One region of the Bradyrhizobium sp. WSM2793 genome, then DNA from elsewhere that is predicted to be linked to it. Evidence: riboswitches for the same ligand, from Rfam matches in the RefSeq annotation. Region 1 holds a riboswitch; the other holds the start of a gene.
What was found. A riboswitch is a leader RNA that binds a small molecule or an ion and turns the genes downstream of it on or off. The one in region 1 is predicted to bind cobalamin.

Region 1 (7,617 bases):
CCCCGGCGGCGGCGAGGCTAGGGTGAGGGGGCTGCGGCCGATCCCGTTGGTGCCGCGCTCACTTCCTGCGTCGTGACGCGCTGGTCGGACTTGCCGGCGACCATGCTGCTACCCTCGAACCGTGCGCGGTACACCAGCACGTTCTCCATCACGCGCTGGACGTAGTTGCGCGTCTCCGACAGCGGGATGCGCTCGACCCAGTCGACCGGATCGACCTTGGGATCCCTGGGGTCGCCGCGGGCCTGCACCCATTCGCGCACGCGGCCGCGGCCGGCATTGTAGCCGGCAAACGTCATGATCTGGTTGCCGCGATATTCCGACAGGAGCGCGCTGAGCTCGGCCGCGCCCATTTGCGTGTTGTAGACGGGATCTGAGACCATCTTGTCCCAGTCGTAGGTCAGGCCGAAGCGCTTGGCGGTGTCGCGGCCGGCTTCAGGTGTCACCTGCATCAGCCCGACCGCATTGGCCGGCGACTTGTCGCGCTGGTCGAACGAGCTTTCGGTGCGCGCCACCGAATAGATCACGCTGGTCTCGATCGCGGGCGCGACCTGCTGGTGCTCGGGGATGCCGATGGTCGGAAAAGCGTAATGGTCGAGCGCGAGCCCGCGCGCCAGCGCCGACTTGCCGACCTCCAGCATCACGCGCGCATCGCGGCGCTGTCCGGCGAGTTCGCCGAGCCCCTCGAGGGCCGCGACGTCGGTGCTCTCCTTGGCGAAATCCTCGGCGTAATAGAACACCGTGTCGCGCTCGCCGATGCCGTAGAGCATGTCGGCAGCGCGCACGCGCTCGTCTGCGGGCGGAGTGTCGAGCGCGGCCAGCACGGGCGAGGGCGGTCGCAGCTCGATGCGATCGAGGCCGAGCTTTGCGCGCGCAAGCTGGCCGTAATAGGCGGTCGGATAGCGCGCGGCCGCCCGGTAGCTCATGCGAGCATCGGCCACAGCACCCATCGCCTCGGCGGCACGGCCGCGCCAGTAATGGGCACGCGACAGCGCGATCGGATTGGCCGAGCCTGCATCGATGGCGGCGAAGTGCACCATGGCCGCCTGGGGATCATTCAGGAAGCGCAGAGCGATCCAGCCGCACATGAAATGATAGTCGACGCGGTAGACTTCCTTCTCGGGCACCGCGGCGGTACGCACCACGTCATACGCCGTTTTGAACTTGCCCTGGTCGAGCAGCTTGCGCGCGAGCATGCGACGCTCGCGCCACCAGGCGTCGGTGTCCTGCGCGGCCATAGTGTCGGGCGCGGCGGCCAGGATCACCTCGGCGGCGTCGTCGATGCGATCCTTCTGGAGGTGCCATTGGGCGCAGCACAGCACATAGCCGAGATCGCGGCGCGCTTCAGTCGGTACGTCCTCGAGATAATCCTTGGCCTTGCTGGCCTTGCCGGTGACGGCGGCGCAGGCCTTGACGATCGCGAGCTCATCCTCGCCGAGCCGTTTCGCGGCGCGCCGCGCAGCCGCATAGTCCTTGGCGCCGAGCCGCTTGTCCATGCGGGCGCGATGATCCTCGGAGTTGAGCAGATCGCGGAACGCCTCGTAGGAATCCTCCTCGCTCCGCTCGGACAATTCGTCGGTGCGCCAGGCCTCGCGCACGAGCCGCGCGGCCCTGTCGGCGTCGCCTTCAGCGAGCAGCACGCGGGCGAGGGCGAACTTGCCCTTGGCGCTGGTCGGGCGGTCCATGGTGAATTTGTGCACGGTGGCCGCGTCGGCCTTCTCCTGCCACAGCCGCGCCTCGGCGCGGCGGCGAAGCAGGGCGCTGCTCGGCCAACCCGGATTGGCGGCGAGGAAGGCGGCATAACGCTTGAAATTGGCGGTGCTCTCGGAATGGCGCAGCATGAACCAGTCGGCGAGCTTCTGTCCGGCGGGATCAGCGATGCGGTCGCGCGCCGCGCTCGCATCATCCGTCTTGCCCTTGCGCGCGAGGTCGATCGCATCCTTCAGCGCGGCGAGGTCCCCGGTGAGCGGCGGGGCGGCCGGCTTCTCGGGCGGATCGTCGCCGGTCTTCTTCGACTTGCGCTTGGCCTCGGCATGCTTGCCATGGCGCGATTTCACCGCGGCATGACGCTGCTTGCCGGCTTTCGCCTCATGCGACTTCTTCGGCGCGGACGATTTGTGGCTGCTCTTGGCCGCCAGCTCGGTCGGAAGGAGGGCCATTGCGGCCACGGCAACGAGACACGCGAGCGAGCGTAGGCACTGGTTCATCCCATGGTCCCCCTGCGAAACCACTACAAACCAAGGTCCGCGACGACATGCGGCTTGAGAATCAACGACATCGAGAACGATGCCACGGCATCGTTTCGCATTCCTCACGCTGTCGCAACAATGCGGCAAAATACGGATGTGACCAGGGAACTTCGGCTGGGGAGCAAAGGTCAGCTTCTTTAACCTTTGTTAACGATCCGGGCCTGCGACGGTCAGGCTTGGTTCAGGGCGCCAGGAGGAACCAGATTGCGCGTGTTCCCGCAGCCAGATCCGGTGTATGGAGTTCCCTTGCTCCGTCCCTTTGGCCTTTGTCCCTGCAGCTATGCCGATTTTCAACCAGTCGATCAGGCGCAAGATCGTCGGTATCGCCCTCGGATTGATCGTCCTGATGCTGGTCACCTCGATCCTGTCGATGGTGATGTCGAGCCAGGTCGGCGTCCTGCTCGACGAGCTCACCAACCGCTACATCCCGGCCTATGGCGATCTCGCGCGCGCCAACATCCGCTCGCTGGAGCGATCGGTGGCGCTGCGGCGGATGATCATGATGAAGATGCAGGCGTCCTCGGACGAGGAGGCCTATGCGGCGCGCCTTCGCGAGTTCGAGGACGCCGACCGCAAGATCGAGGAGGAGGCCGAGCGCGCGCGCAAGCTGATCAACGCGATCATAGACGACCCTCGCACGCCGTCCGACAATGCCGCGCTGGCCCGGATCGAGACCCGTATCGAGACCGCCGTCGGCGAGCTGCGCCGCGATCAGAAGGAGAGCCACGCGAGGCTCCTCAACCAGATCGACGCACAGCAGATGGCGGAAGCGCGCGGCACCCTCGAGCATATCGACGCGCTGCGCGACCAGTTCAACCAGAAGATCGATGCGATCCGGGCCGACATGCTCAAGCAGGTCTTCGCCAGCACGTCGCAGGTGATCGGCCATCAGCACCAGGCGATCATCGTCTCGGGCATCGTGACGTTGCTCGCGGCGATCGTCGGCTTTGCCTTTGCGCTCCTGGTGTCCAGCGGCATCACGCGCCCGGTGCGGCTGCTGCTCGCCGGCACCCGCGAGGTCGAGGCCGGCCGCTTCGACAAGACCATCACCGTGTCCACGCAGGACGAGATCGGCGAGCTAGCCGCGGCCTTCAACCGCATGACCGAGCAGCTCAGGCACAACGAGCGCATCCGCGAGACCTTTGGCCGCTACATCGATCCCAAGGTGGTGCAGGGGCTGATCGACCGGCCCGAGGTCGCGATCGACGGCGAGCGCCGGGTCATGACCATCATGTTCTGCGACATGAGCGGCTTCACCTCGATGAGCGAGGGCATGACCCCGCGCGGCCTCGTCAGGGTGATGAACCACTATTTCACGGTGATGTCCGGACCGATCAGGAGCAATCGCGGCATCATCGACAAATATATCGGCGACGCCATCATGTCCTATTGGGGCCCGCCCTTCATCGAGGAGGACGAGCAGGCGCTCCTGGCCGGTATCGCCGCAACCGAGATGGTCGACCAGGTGCCCGCGCTGCAGAAGCAGCTGCCCGACCTGCTCGGCATCCGCGCCATGCCGGCGCCGTGTGACCTGCGGATCGGCATCGCCACCGGCGAGGTCCTGACCGGCAGCATCGGCTCCGAGCTGATGATGAGCTTCACCGTGATGGGCGATGCCGTGAACCTGGCGTCGCGGCTGGAGGCCGTCAACAAGGTCTACGGCACCCGCATCCTGATCTCGCAGGCAACTGCTGATGCGATCGGAGCGCGGCTCGAGCTGCGCGAGATCGATCGTCTGGCGGTCGCCGGCCAGAGCGCGCCGCAGCCGATCTTCGAGGTGATGGCGCGGGTGGGCGCGCTCACCGCCGCGCAGGACAGCCTGCGCACGCATTATGCCGAAGCGCTCGCGGCCTATCGGGCCCGCCGCTTCGACGAGGCGCGCGCCGCCTTCAACGCCGCGCTCGAAGCCGTCCCCGGCGACGGCCCCTCGCGCACGATGCTCGGCCGCATCGCGCAATTCGAGGCGAAGCCGCCGGAGCAGGGGTGGGACGGCGCCTGGCGGCTGGAGCAGAAATAGCCGTTTTGTTGGGCCGGCCCGCGCTGTCCGGAAAAAACGTTTCTACTCGATAACGATGTTCGCCGTGACCTATTTCCCGGGCTTAGGTTGGATGTCCTTGAGGCGTTTGACGGGGACACGCCGATGACGGAACTTCAGGACAGGCTGGAACGGTTCGAGACGCTCACCGCCGAATGCGAGCTGATCGCCAAGCTCGCCACCGACAGCACCAAGCGCGAGTTCTATCTGAAACTCTCGGAACAGTACCGTCAGCTGGCGGTGGACATGCGGCAGGCGATCGCGACCAAGGCTGCGGCCTGACGCGGGCTGCAATCCGTTCTTAAGGTTTGGCGCGCATCCTTGACGTCGCGAGCGATCGCTCGTGGTGGAAAGGCCGGGGTTCGCTGCAATGCAGCGCACCTCGCGAGTGTCATTTGCCATGCTTGACAGGGCAATCACATGCGCCTCGTTGCCGTGATCATAGTCGCGCTCATGACGGCGGCCTGCGACCAGGAGCAGGATATCACCGGCTCGACGCCGACCTGCCCGATGCGGAACTACAGCTACAATCCCCGCGACATGAACCAGTGCGTCAGTGCGTGCAAATCGTGCGATCGCGGCACCACGGTCACCTGCACCACCTCCTGCACCCTCAAGGGCGCGCGCTGAGACCACCGCTTTCTCCGGCGCACCCAGCGGCGGTGCTGGGGCACCGGAACGATTCACTTGGGTTAATCATTGAAGCAGGTGGGCAGGACGCGGAGTCCGATGGAAATGGGTATGCTCGATCCCGGTCGATTTCTGGTGTCGTGCTCGCATTGTGATGCCTGGCCGATGGCGGCCAATGTGAAGCGGTCGAGCTGGTCGGCGTCCCCGCACGAGGTCCGCTTTGTCTGCACGCGCTGTCGTCGCGAGGAGACCGCCATCGTCTCGGCCTCCGGCGAATTGACCCCGATCAAGCGCGTCGATGTTCCGCCGCACGACGTCGCTGTCGCCTGGGCCCAGGCGCAACGTGTGCGAGGGCGGACCTGAGCGCCCGGCATCCACCGGTCGATTGACTCCCGGGGCCAACGGCTCGTAAATGATCGGCGACGGTTCTCCTCAGGGAGATCAAAAGGGAATGTGGTGCGGGATTGTCCCAACGCAGGGATCTGTCTCAACGCCACGGCTGCCCCCGCAACTGTAAGCGGTGAATCTTTCGTCTCATGCCACTGGGAAACTCGGTCCTGGGAAGGCGACGCAAGGTCACGACCCGCGAGCCAGGAGACCTGCCGTCAGCCGTGGTCACACGCGAAGATGTCGGTCGGGGAGTACAGACATTAGCTTCACCGGAGCAATCCATCGCTCTGCCGTGAAACCTCGTTCGCTGTGACGTGCCACTGACGTCATACCGAGGTTACAATTGTGTCCCGTCTCGTCTCTGCCGCCAGGCGCCTTGCCGCCGGCCTGCTCGCATCCGTTTCCTTCCATTCGCTCGATCTGTCCTCCGCCTTCGCCCAGCACGCGCTTGCCGAGCAATTGCCGCCGATCGAAGTGACGCAGCCCGACGATCACAACCGCACGCGGGCGAGGGCGACCGGTGACGGCGAGGCGACTCGGCAGCGGGCGAGGACGAATGTCGCGCCGGCAGGCAATGGCGCCGGCTCATCCGGCTCCGGCGGTAAGGCTGCCGCCGGCAACGGCGGCATCGTCGGGGCCGCCACGACCGTCATCACGGCCGCGGATATCGCGCATTCGCCATCGCAGACGCTTGCCGAGATCATCGCGACGCAGACGCCGGGGGCCCAGATCACGACGCTCTATGGCGGCCAGATCGGCGCCAAGACCAGCGTGGACCTGCGTGGCTTCGGCGCCTTTGCCACCGCCAACACGCTGGTGCTGGTCAACGGACGACGGTTGAACGACGTCGACATGGCGCAGGTGGACCTCTCCACCATCCCGCTCAATTCGATCGAACGCATCGAGGTCACGCGGGGCAATTCCGGGGCGGTGCTCTACGGCGACAACGCGGTCGGCGGTGTGATCAACATCGTTACCAAAAATGGCGCCGGCGGACCGCCCGTAACCGCGCGCATCGAGGCCGGCTTCGGCTCGTTCAACACCAGGCTTGGCAATGTCTTGACCTCGCTCAATTCCGGTCCGTGGTCGACCTCGTTCTACGGCAATACGGTCAGGACCGATGGCTACCGCGATAACAATCGCAATTCGCAGCAGAACGGCGTCGGCAATCTCAATTACACGACGCCGGGCCTGAGTGCTTTTCTCACCGTCACCGGCGACAATCAGGAGCTGCGACTGCCGGGCGGCCGCACCGTCGATCCCTCCATCGGCCTCGACGAGCTCAGGGCCAACCGGCGAGGGACCAGCACGCCGTTCAACCACGCCAACCAGCAGGGTTTTGGCGCGACCGCGGGCTTCACCAAGACCCTGGTCAACGGCGTCGATCTCATTGTCGACGGCGGCGTGCGCGACAAGAAGCAGCAGAGTGCGTTCTTTTCCACCCCGACGCCGGTTCCGGCGTTCTTCACGTCGACCTATGTCGGTTCCCATCTGACGAATTGGTCGATCACGCCGCGGCTCAGCGTGAAGAGCCTGCTCCTCGGCATGCCGTCGCAGCTCCTGACCGGCATCGACTATTACGATGCGAGCTTTGAGCAGAACCGCGGCCCGGGGCAGGGGCTCTCCCCCTGGCACAATTACGACCTCAGGCAGCAGACGATTGCGGGTTATGTCCAGCACACATTGGGAATCGCGCCCGCGACCGACATCTCCTACGGCGCGCGGGTGCAGAACGTCAGACTTGCGGCACGCGACAATTTCGACCCGGCAGCTCCCTTCAACGCCGACATCGGCGCGCTGCCGCTGACGAGCAACGAGACCCAATATGCGCTGCATCTCGGGGCCGAGCATCGCCTCAACGACCAGGTCTCGCTGTTCGGCCGCATTGCGCGCGCGTTCCGCACGCCTGATGTCGACGAGCGCCTGTCCTCGGGGCCTTCCTTCGATCCCTTTACCTTCGCTGCGATCCCGCAAACGTTCCAGCTCAAGACCCAGACCTCTTGGGATATTGAGGGCGGTGTTCGCATCAAGGGCGGCGGGTTGCAGCTGCAGAGCAGTCTCTATCTGATGGATCTCACCAACGAGGTCCATTTCAATCCGGTCCTGTTCTACAACACCAATCTCGATCCGACCCGCCGCTACGGCTCGGAGACCAGCCTGTCCTATCGCGTCAACGATGCCCTGCTGCTGCGCTCCGGCGTGGCCTATACCCGCGCGGTCTTCCGCGAAGGCATCTGGGCCGGCAACGACGTGCCGCTGGTGTCGCGCTACACGGCGAGTGCGGGCATCACCTGGAACATCTGGCAGAATTACGTG
Region 2 (7,617 bases), on a different contig from region 1:
ATCTGCTCGAAGGCACCGAGGATGTCGCCGGTCTGCCCGCCGATCTGGCGCACGGCAAGCCGCGCCAGCAACAGGCCGGCGAGCGACAGCAGGATCAGGCCGACCAGCGCCTTGCCCGGCCCCAACGCGAGAGCGAGCGCGAGCGTTCCAAGAGCGAAGGCGACGGCGATGCTGCGGCCCGGCGGCGGTCCCGCGCTCGCCGACAGCCCGTCAGGCCGCGCTGGCGGTACCAATGACATGAAGGCCGGCACGCCGGCGCGGGCGGCGGCATGCGCTGACAACAGTGCAAATGCAACCAGCAAGGGATCGGCGATCGCTGCGAGTGCGCTCCAGCGCAGGCCGAACGACACAATCAGCGCGCAGACGCCGTAGGTCCCGATCCGACTGTCACGCATGATCTCGAGCTTGCGCTCGCGCGTGCGACCGCCGCCGAGCCCGTCGGCGGTGTCGGCGAGACCGTCTTCGTGCAGCGCGCCGGTGATGAGGGCGGTCGTCGCGAGTGCAAGCAGGGCAGCAATGTTCGGCGTCAGTCCGAAGCGGATGGCCACCTTGTAGACGAAAGCGCCGGCAAGGCCGACCAGCAGTCCCGCGACGGGTAGCGCCCAGGTCGCGCGCGCGACGGCGCCGTCGCCTGCAGGCTTCGACGATGCGACGGGAAGGATCGTGACGAACGACGCTGCCATCCTGAGATCGGCGACGACGTCCTTGAAGAGCTCGGCGCGCGGCATCATTTCAATTTCATGGGCAAACCGGCGACGACGAACTCGACCTCGTCGGCGGCTTCGGCGATGATCTGGTTCATGATGCCGGCGGCGTCGCGATAGCTGCGCGCCAGCGCGTTGTCGGGGACGATACCGAGACCGACCTCGTTGGTGACGAGGACGACCGGGCTTTTCAGGCGGGGCAGGGCGGCCGCGAGTTCGGTCACTTCACGCTCCCAGTCGCGTTCCGCATGCATCAGGTTGGAAAGCCACAGTGTCAGGCAGTCCACCAGCCGTGCGCCGCCGCCATCGCTTGCGATCAGCGCGGGCACGAGATCGAGCGGCACTTCGCGCTCGATCCAGTCGGTTCCGCGGCGCGCGCGATGCTTTGCGATGCGCGCCTCCATTTCGGTATCGAGTGCCTCCGCCGTCGCGACATAGACGGGCTGCCCGGGAAAAGCGCGCGTGCACGTTTCTGCACGCTTGCTCTTGCCCGATCGCGCTCCGCCCGTGATCAAGATGACGGCCATAAAGGTCTCCTGTGGGCCTGACTAATCACCAAACGCGGCCAAAGACAAAGCCGAAATCAGCCGGGCGGGGGCTTGCGCTCTGCCTTCGCTTTGCGCAACAGGGGCGGGACAGGAGGCGTGTGTGGGCTTTGCGGGTGCGATGGTGGTGGCGATGGCGGTGGATGCCCTCCTCGGCTGGCCGTCGTGGCTGTTCGCGCGGATCGGTCATCCCGTGACCTGGCTGGGTCGGCTGATCGGTGCCATCGACATCACGTGGAATCGCGCGTCCGATCCGCCGGCGTTCCGCCGCGCTGCTGGTGTCGCCGGAGCGCTCCTGGTGATCGGATTTTCCGTTGCGATCGGCTGCGCGCTTCAGGCCTTGCTTTCCTCGGGTTGGATCCAGATCGTGCTGATCGGCATCCTGGCCTGGCCCTTGGTCGCTTCGCGCTCGCTGCATGACCACGTCGCCGCCGTCGCGAATCCTCTGATGGCCGGTGACATCACCGCCGCGCGCGAGGCAGTCTCGCGCATCGTCGGCCGTGATCCCGCAGCGCTCGATGAAGCCGGGATCGCGCGCGCGGCGATCGAGAGCCTTGCGGAGAATGCCTCCGACGGCATCGTGGCGCCGGTGTTTTGGGGCGCGCTGCTCGGGCTGCCGGGCATCATCGGCTACAAGGCGATCAACACGCTGGACTCCATGATCGGCCATCGCAGCGAACGGCACGAGGCCTTCGGCTGGGCGGCGGCGCGCATCGACGATGTCGCCAATTTCATTCCGGCACGGCTGACCGGATGTCTGTTCGTGCTGCTGGCTCCTCGGCGATCGGAGGCGCTGTCATGCATGACGCGCGATGCACGCCGTCACCGCTCGCCCAATGCCGGCTGGCCGGAAGCGGCCATGGCCGGCGCGCTCGGCGTCCGGCTCAGCGGCCCTCGCATCTATCACGGCAGCGCGACCGACGAGCCCTGGCTGAACGAAGGCGCGCGCGACCCGCGCGCCGCTGATATCGCCGAGGCACTGACGGTCTACCGCCGCGCCATGATGCTGCTCGCCGGCCTGCTTGCGATCCTGGCCTTCGCGTGAAAGAACGGGGCATGCGCGAGCACGGTGGAAATCTGGATCTGGCACAGCAGCGTTTTGGCGGACGCGCGGAAGACTGGATCGATCTGTCGACAGGGATCAACCGGCTGCCTTATCCCGTGGCCGAGATCGATCCGCACCATTGGAATGCGCTGCCGTCGCGATCCGACATCAACGCCCTGCATCAGGCGGCGCAGCGTGCCTATCGCACCAGCGCACCGCTCGTTGCGATGGGCGGCGCGCAGGCTGCCATTCAATTGCTGCCGCAACTGGTACCAACCGGCCGCGCCCGCATCCTCGGACCGACCTACAATGAATACGCAGGGGTTCTGTCGGCTGCAAGCTGGGATGTCCAGGAGGCCAGCGAGCTCGACGCGCTGGCAGGCGCGGATCTCGCCATCGTCGTCAATCCCAACAATCCCGGCGGTCAGCATCATGCACCGAAGGATCTGCTCGCACTGCTGCCGCGCGTCGGCCGCCTCGTCATCGACGAGAGCTTTGTCGACGCCGTTCCGCTGCTGTCGCTTGCATCGGAGGCCGGTCGGCCGGGACTGCTGATCCTGCGCTCCTTCGGAAAGTTCTATGGTCTTGCCGGCCTGCGGCTCGGCTTCGCGATCGGCAATGCCGCCGACATAGGCAAGCTTGCGTCGATGTCGGGTCCATGGCCGGTTTCGGGAGCGGCGATCGCGATCGGCTGTCGCGCGTTGCGTGACGACGCCTGGGCCGAGGCCACGTCAGCGCGACTTGCCCGGGGCTGTGTTCGCCTCGATGCCATAGCGCACGCGCAAGGCTGGATGCTGCTTGGGGGGACGCCGCTGTTCCGTCTCTACGAGACGCCCGGCGCGCTCGCCGCACAAGAGAGATTGGCACGAAGCCAGATCTGGTCGCGCGTCTTCGCACAAAGGCCGACATGGTTGCGCCTCGGGCTTCCGGGTAGCGAAGCCGAATGGACGCGGCTTGCCGAGGTGCTAGCGCGCTAGCGCGAGCAGTCCTTCCACGTCGAGATGCTTTTCGATGTGATCGGCCAGCGCATCGAGCGCGCTTTCGACCCTGGCTTGATAGGGCTCGCCACCTGCGGGAATGTCGAGCATGGCCAGATACGCCTTGCGGAAATCATCCGACGTGAACAGGCCGTGCAGATAGCTGCCCTGCACGCGGCCATCGCGCGAGATCGCGCCTTCGGGCTCGCCGTTCAGCTTCGCAAACGGGCGCGCGCGATCCGGCCCGTCAGTGCGGCCGATGTGGATTTCGTACGCCTCGATTGGCTGGTCCGTGTCGGTATGCACGGCCGCGACACGCGTCAGCGTCTTCTGCGGACTCATCACCGTGTCCACGTCCAGAAGTCCGAGGCCCGGCGTGTCGCCTGCGGTGCCTTCGATGCCGTCAGGATCGGCGACGCTGCGCCCAAGCATCTGATAGCCGCCGCAGAGGCCGAGCACATGGCCGCCGCGGCGGTGGTGCGCGAGCAGATCGATGTCCCAGCCTTGCGCGCGCAGGAAGGCGAGATCGCCGCGCGTCGATTTTGAGCCGGGAATGATGACGAGGCGGACATCGCCCGGGATCGGCTCGCCCGGGCGCACCATCACGAGGTCGACGCCCGGCTCGAGCTTGAGCGGATCGAGATCGTCGAAATTGGCGATCCGCGACAGCGCCAGGCAGGCGATCTTGTACTGGCCCGGCTTGCGCGCGTCGCTGAGGCCGAGCGCATCCTCGGCCGGCAGCTCGCCGGCGCGGGCGAACCAGGGCAGCACGCCGAAGCCGAGCCAGGCCGTTCTTTGTTCGATCAGCCTGTAGCCATCGTCGAACAGCGAGGGATCGCCGCGGAACTTGTTGATGACAAAACCCTGGATCATCGCGGCATCGTCGGGGTCGATCACGGTCTTGATGCCGACGAGCTGGGCGATGACGCCGCCGCGGTCGATGTCGCCGACCAGCACGACCGGCACGTCCGCCTTGCGCGCAAAGCCCATATTGGCGATGTCGGCCTTGCGCAGGTTCACTTCGGCCGGGCTACCGGCACCTTCCACCAGCACCAGATCGGCGCGCCCCTTCAGCCGCTCAAAGCTCTCCAGCACCGCGCCCATCAGCGATGGCTTCATCGCGGCATAGTCGCGCGCACGCGCGGTCGCGATGCGCTTTCCGTGGACGATCACCTGCGCGCCGATGTCGGTCTCGGGCTTGAGCAACACGGGGTTCATGTCGGTGTGCGGGTCTACGCGAGCGGCGAGGGCCTGCAACGCTTGTGCGCGGCCGATCTCGCCGCCGTCGACGGTGACGGCGGCATTGTTCGACATGTTCTGCGGCTTGAACGGGAGCACGCGCAGGCCGCGCCGGGTGAAGGCACGCGCGAGACCGGCGACGATGAGCGATTTGCCCACGTCCGAGCCGGCCCCCTGGATCATCAGCGCGCGTGCCATCGAACTCAGAACTCGACGCCGGCCTGTGCCTTGATGCCGGAGCGGAAGGGATGTTTCACCAGCGTCATCTCGGTGACGAGATCGGCGATCTCGATCAACTCGTCCTTGGCGTTGCGGCCGGTGAGGACGACATGCGTCATCGGCGGCTTCGAGGTGGTCAGAAACTCGACGATCTCGGCGATGTCGAGATAGTCGTAGCGCAGCGCGATGTTGATCTCGTCGAGCACGACCATGCGCAGGCTCTCATCGAGGATCAGCTCCTTGGCCTTCTCCCAGCCGGCGCGCGCGGCGGCGATGTCGCGGGCGCGGTCCTGCGTCTCCCACGTAAAACCTTCGCCCATGGCGTGGAACTGGCAGAGGTCGCCGAAATGGCCAGTGAGCAGGCGCCGCTCGCCGGTATCCCAGGCGCCCTTGATGAATTGCACGACTGCGCAGGGAAAGCCATGCGCGACGCAGCGGACGATCATGCCGAAGGCCGACGAGGACTTGCCCTTGCCGGCCCCGGTGTGGACGATGATGAGGCCCTTTTCGCCGCTCTTGGTCGCCATGATCTTGTCGCGGGCGGCCTTCTTCTTCGCCATTTTCGTGGCGTGGCGGGTGTCGGTTTCTTCGGCCGTTTTTGTATCCGGTTCAGGCGTCATCGGGTCCCGGTCCTTCGGCTTGACAAGTGGCGGCCACCGGCAAATGGTGGCCCGGCGTTGGTTCCTGTCCTATGACAGGCGAAGAGGGAATGCGATAGGGTCCGAATCGGCAAGATTTGGGTCCAAAATGCAGCCGCCCCCGCGACCGTGACCGGAGAGATGTCCGAAGCCACTGATTCCCTCAGGGAATCGGGAAGGCGGGGATCGAAGGGGAAAACCCTGCTCCGCAAGCCGGGAGACCTGCCAGCGCGGACGAGTTTTGGACCGGCGGACGGGGTGTTCCGCGACGGGGAAAACGGGCCTTCTGAAGAATGGTCCGTGTGCCTCATCGCCTCCCGCTGTTATCTGGAAGAGGCGATGACCGTCACACTTCACGTCTGCATCACCTGCCGTGCCGGCGAGACGCCAGGCGAGGGCGAGGCGACGCCCGGCAAGCGCCTGCATGGGGCGATCCTCGACGCGGGCGTGCCCGAGGGTGTCAATGTGGTTCCCGTCGAATGCCTGTCGGCCTGCAACCAGGGCTGCTCGGTGGCGCTGAGCGCGCCCGGCCGCTGGTCCTACGTCTATGGCCGCCTGTCCGATGCGAATGCGCAGGACGTGGTCGCGGGCGCCGCGGCCTATGCGGCCGCGCCTGACGGCCTTGTGCCCTGGCGCAGCCGGCCGGAAATATTCCGCAAGCAGTCGCTTGCCCGCATTCCCCCCATTGCCGTCGTGCCGGAGGCCGCCGAATGAACTCGCTCGCAAAAGTCCCGGTTACGGTGGTCACGGGTTTTCTCGGCTCGGGCAAGACGACGCTGATCCAGCATCTGCTCAGCAATGCCGGCGGCAAGAAGCTCGCGGTGCTCGTCAACGAGTTCGGTAGTGAGGGCGTCGACGGCGAGATCTTGAAATCCTGCGCCGACGCCAATTGCCCGGAGGAGAACATCGTCGAGCTCGCCAATGGCTGCATTTGCTGCACGGTTGCCGACGATTTCATTCCGACCATGGAAAAACTGCTCGCGCGGCCGGTGCGGCCCGATCACATCCTGATCGAGACCTCGGGCCTGGCGCTGCCCAGGCCGCTGCTGAAGGCATTCGACTGGCCGGAGATCCGTTCGCGGATCACCGTCGACGGCGTGATCGCGCTCGCCGATGCCGAGGCTGTCGCCGCTGGCCGCTTTGCGCCGGATCCTGACGCCGTCGAAGCGCAGCGTGCGGCGGACGAGAGCCTGGATCACGAGACGCCGCTGTCGGAAGTGTTCGAGGATCAGATCGCCTGCGCCGACATCGTGCTGCTGACCAAGGCCGACCTCGCTGGCGCGGCGGGACTTGAAGCGGCCAAGGCTGCCATCACCGCCGAGATGCCGCGCCGCGTGCCGATGCTCCCCGTGACCGACGGTGCGATCGATGCGCGCGTCATCCTCGGTCTTGGCGCTGCCGCCGAGAACGATCTCGCCGCGCGTCCCTCGCATCATGACGGCGAGGAAGAGCACGAGCACGATGATTTCGCCTCGGTCGTGGTCGACCTCCCTGAAGTCGCCGACGTCGATGCGCTGGTCGCATCCGTCCAGAAGCTGGCGCGCGAGCAGAACGTGCTGCGCGCTAAGGGCTATATCGCGGTCGCGGGCAAGCCGATGCGGCTGCTGCTGCAGGCGGTCGGCGAGCGTGTGCGCCACCAGTTCGACAAGCCCTGGGGCGCAGGTCACAGGCGGTCGAAGCTCGTCGTGATCGGCGAGCACGGCGATATCGACGAGGCCGCAATCAGGTCAGGACTTGGTATCTGATGCACGTCGTCTTCCGCGAGAGCCGTGGTCTGGAGGAGACCGCGACGCCAAGGGATATCGGCCAGGACCCGGCCGATCTCGTGGTGCTCTCGTATTCGGATTCGGATCTCGCGGCGTTCGCAGCCGGCTGGCGGCGTGGTCGCGAGAGCCTGCCGTCATTGCGGCTCGCCAATCTCGCGGAGCTGCGCCATCCGCTGTCAGTGGACACCTATATCGAGCGCACGCTGTCTCAGGCGCGTGGCATTCTGGTTCGCCTGATTGGTGGTGAGTCCTACTGGCCGTATGGTCTGGCTGTGCTCCGGCAGCTCGCCAAGGACCGTGGCATTGTGCTGGCCGTGCTGCCGGCCGACGGTCGTGACGACCCGCGGCTCGATGCATACTCGACCCTGCCGGTCTCGACGCTGCGCCGGCTCAAGGTGCTCTGCGACACCGGCGGACCGGTCGCCGCGCAAGCCGCGATCGCACAGCTCGCACTGGCTTCGGGACTCTATGCCGGGCCTGTTAT

Region 2: it holds a riboswitch for cobalamin, as region 1 does, so the genes downstream of both, A3AS_RS0102125 (DUF1636 domain-containing protein) here and A3AS_RS0125065 (TonB-dependent receptor) in region 1, are expected to answer to the same signal.

The regions. Positions count from the first base shown of each region.
Region 1 covers NZ_KB902791.1:316,565-324,181, forward strand. Annotated here, with positions in the region: gene A3AS_RS0125040 (transglycosylase SLT domain-containing protein) at 18-2,204, opposite strand; gene A3AS_RS0125045 (adenylate/guanylate cyclase domain-containing protein) at 2,527-4,263, shown strand; gene A3AS_RS48490 (hypothetical protein) at 4,387-4,563, shown strand; gene A3AS_RS0125055 (hypothetical protein) at 4,702-4,911, shown strand; gene A3AS_RS0125060 (hypothetical protein) at 5,011-5,274, shown strand; cobalamin riboswitch at 5,318-5,533, shown strand; gene A3AS_RS0125065 (TonB-dependent receptor) at 5,647-7,617, shown strand, end outside.
Region 2 covers NZ_KB902768.1:487,000-494,616, forward strand. Annotated here, with positions in the region: gene cobS (adenosylcobinamide-GDP ribazoletransferase) at 1-731, opposite strand, end outside; gene cobU (bifunctional adenosylcobinamide kinase/adenosylcobinamide-phosphate guanylyltransferase) at 728-1,231, opposite strand; gene cbiB (adenosylcobinamide-phosphate synthase CbiB) at 1,353-2,294, shown strand; gene cobD (threonine-phosphate decarboxylase CobD) at 2,306-3,271, shown strand; gene A3AS_RS0102115 (cobyric acid synthase) at 3,260-4,708, opposite strand; gene cobO (cob(I)yrinic acid a,c-diamide adenosyltransferase) at 4,714-5,349, opposite strand; cobalamin riboswitch at 5,391-5,612, shown strand; gene A3AS_RS0102125 (DUF1636 domain-containing protein) at 5,707-6,081, shown strand; gene cobW (cobalamin biosynthesis protein CobW) at 6,078-7,112, shown strand; gene cobN (cobaltochelatase subunit CobN) at 7,112-7,617, shown strand, end outside.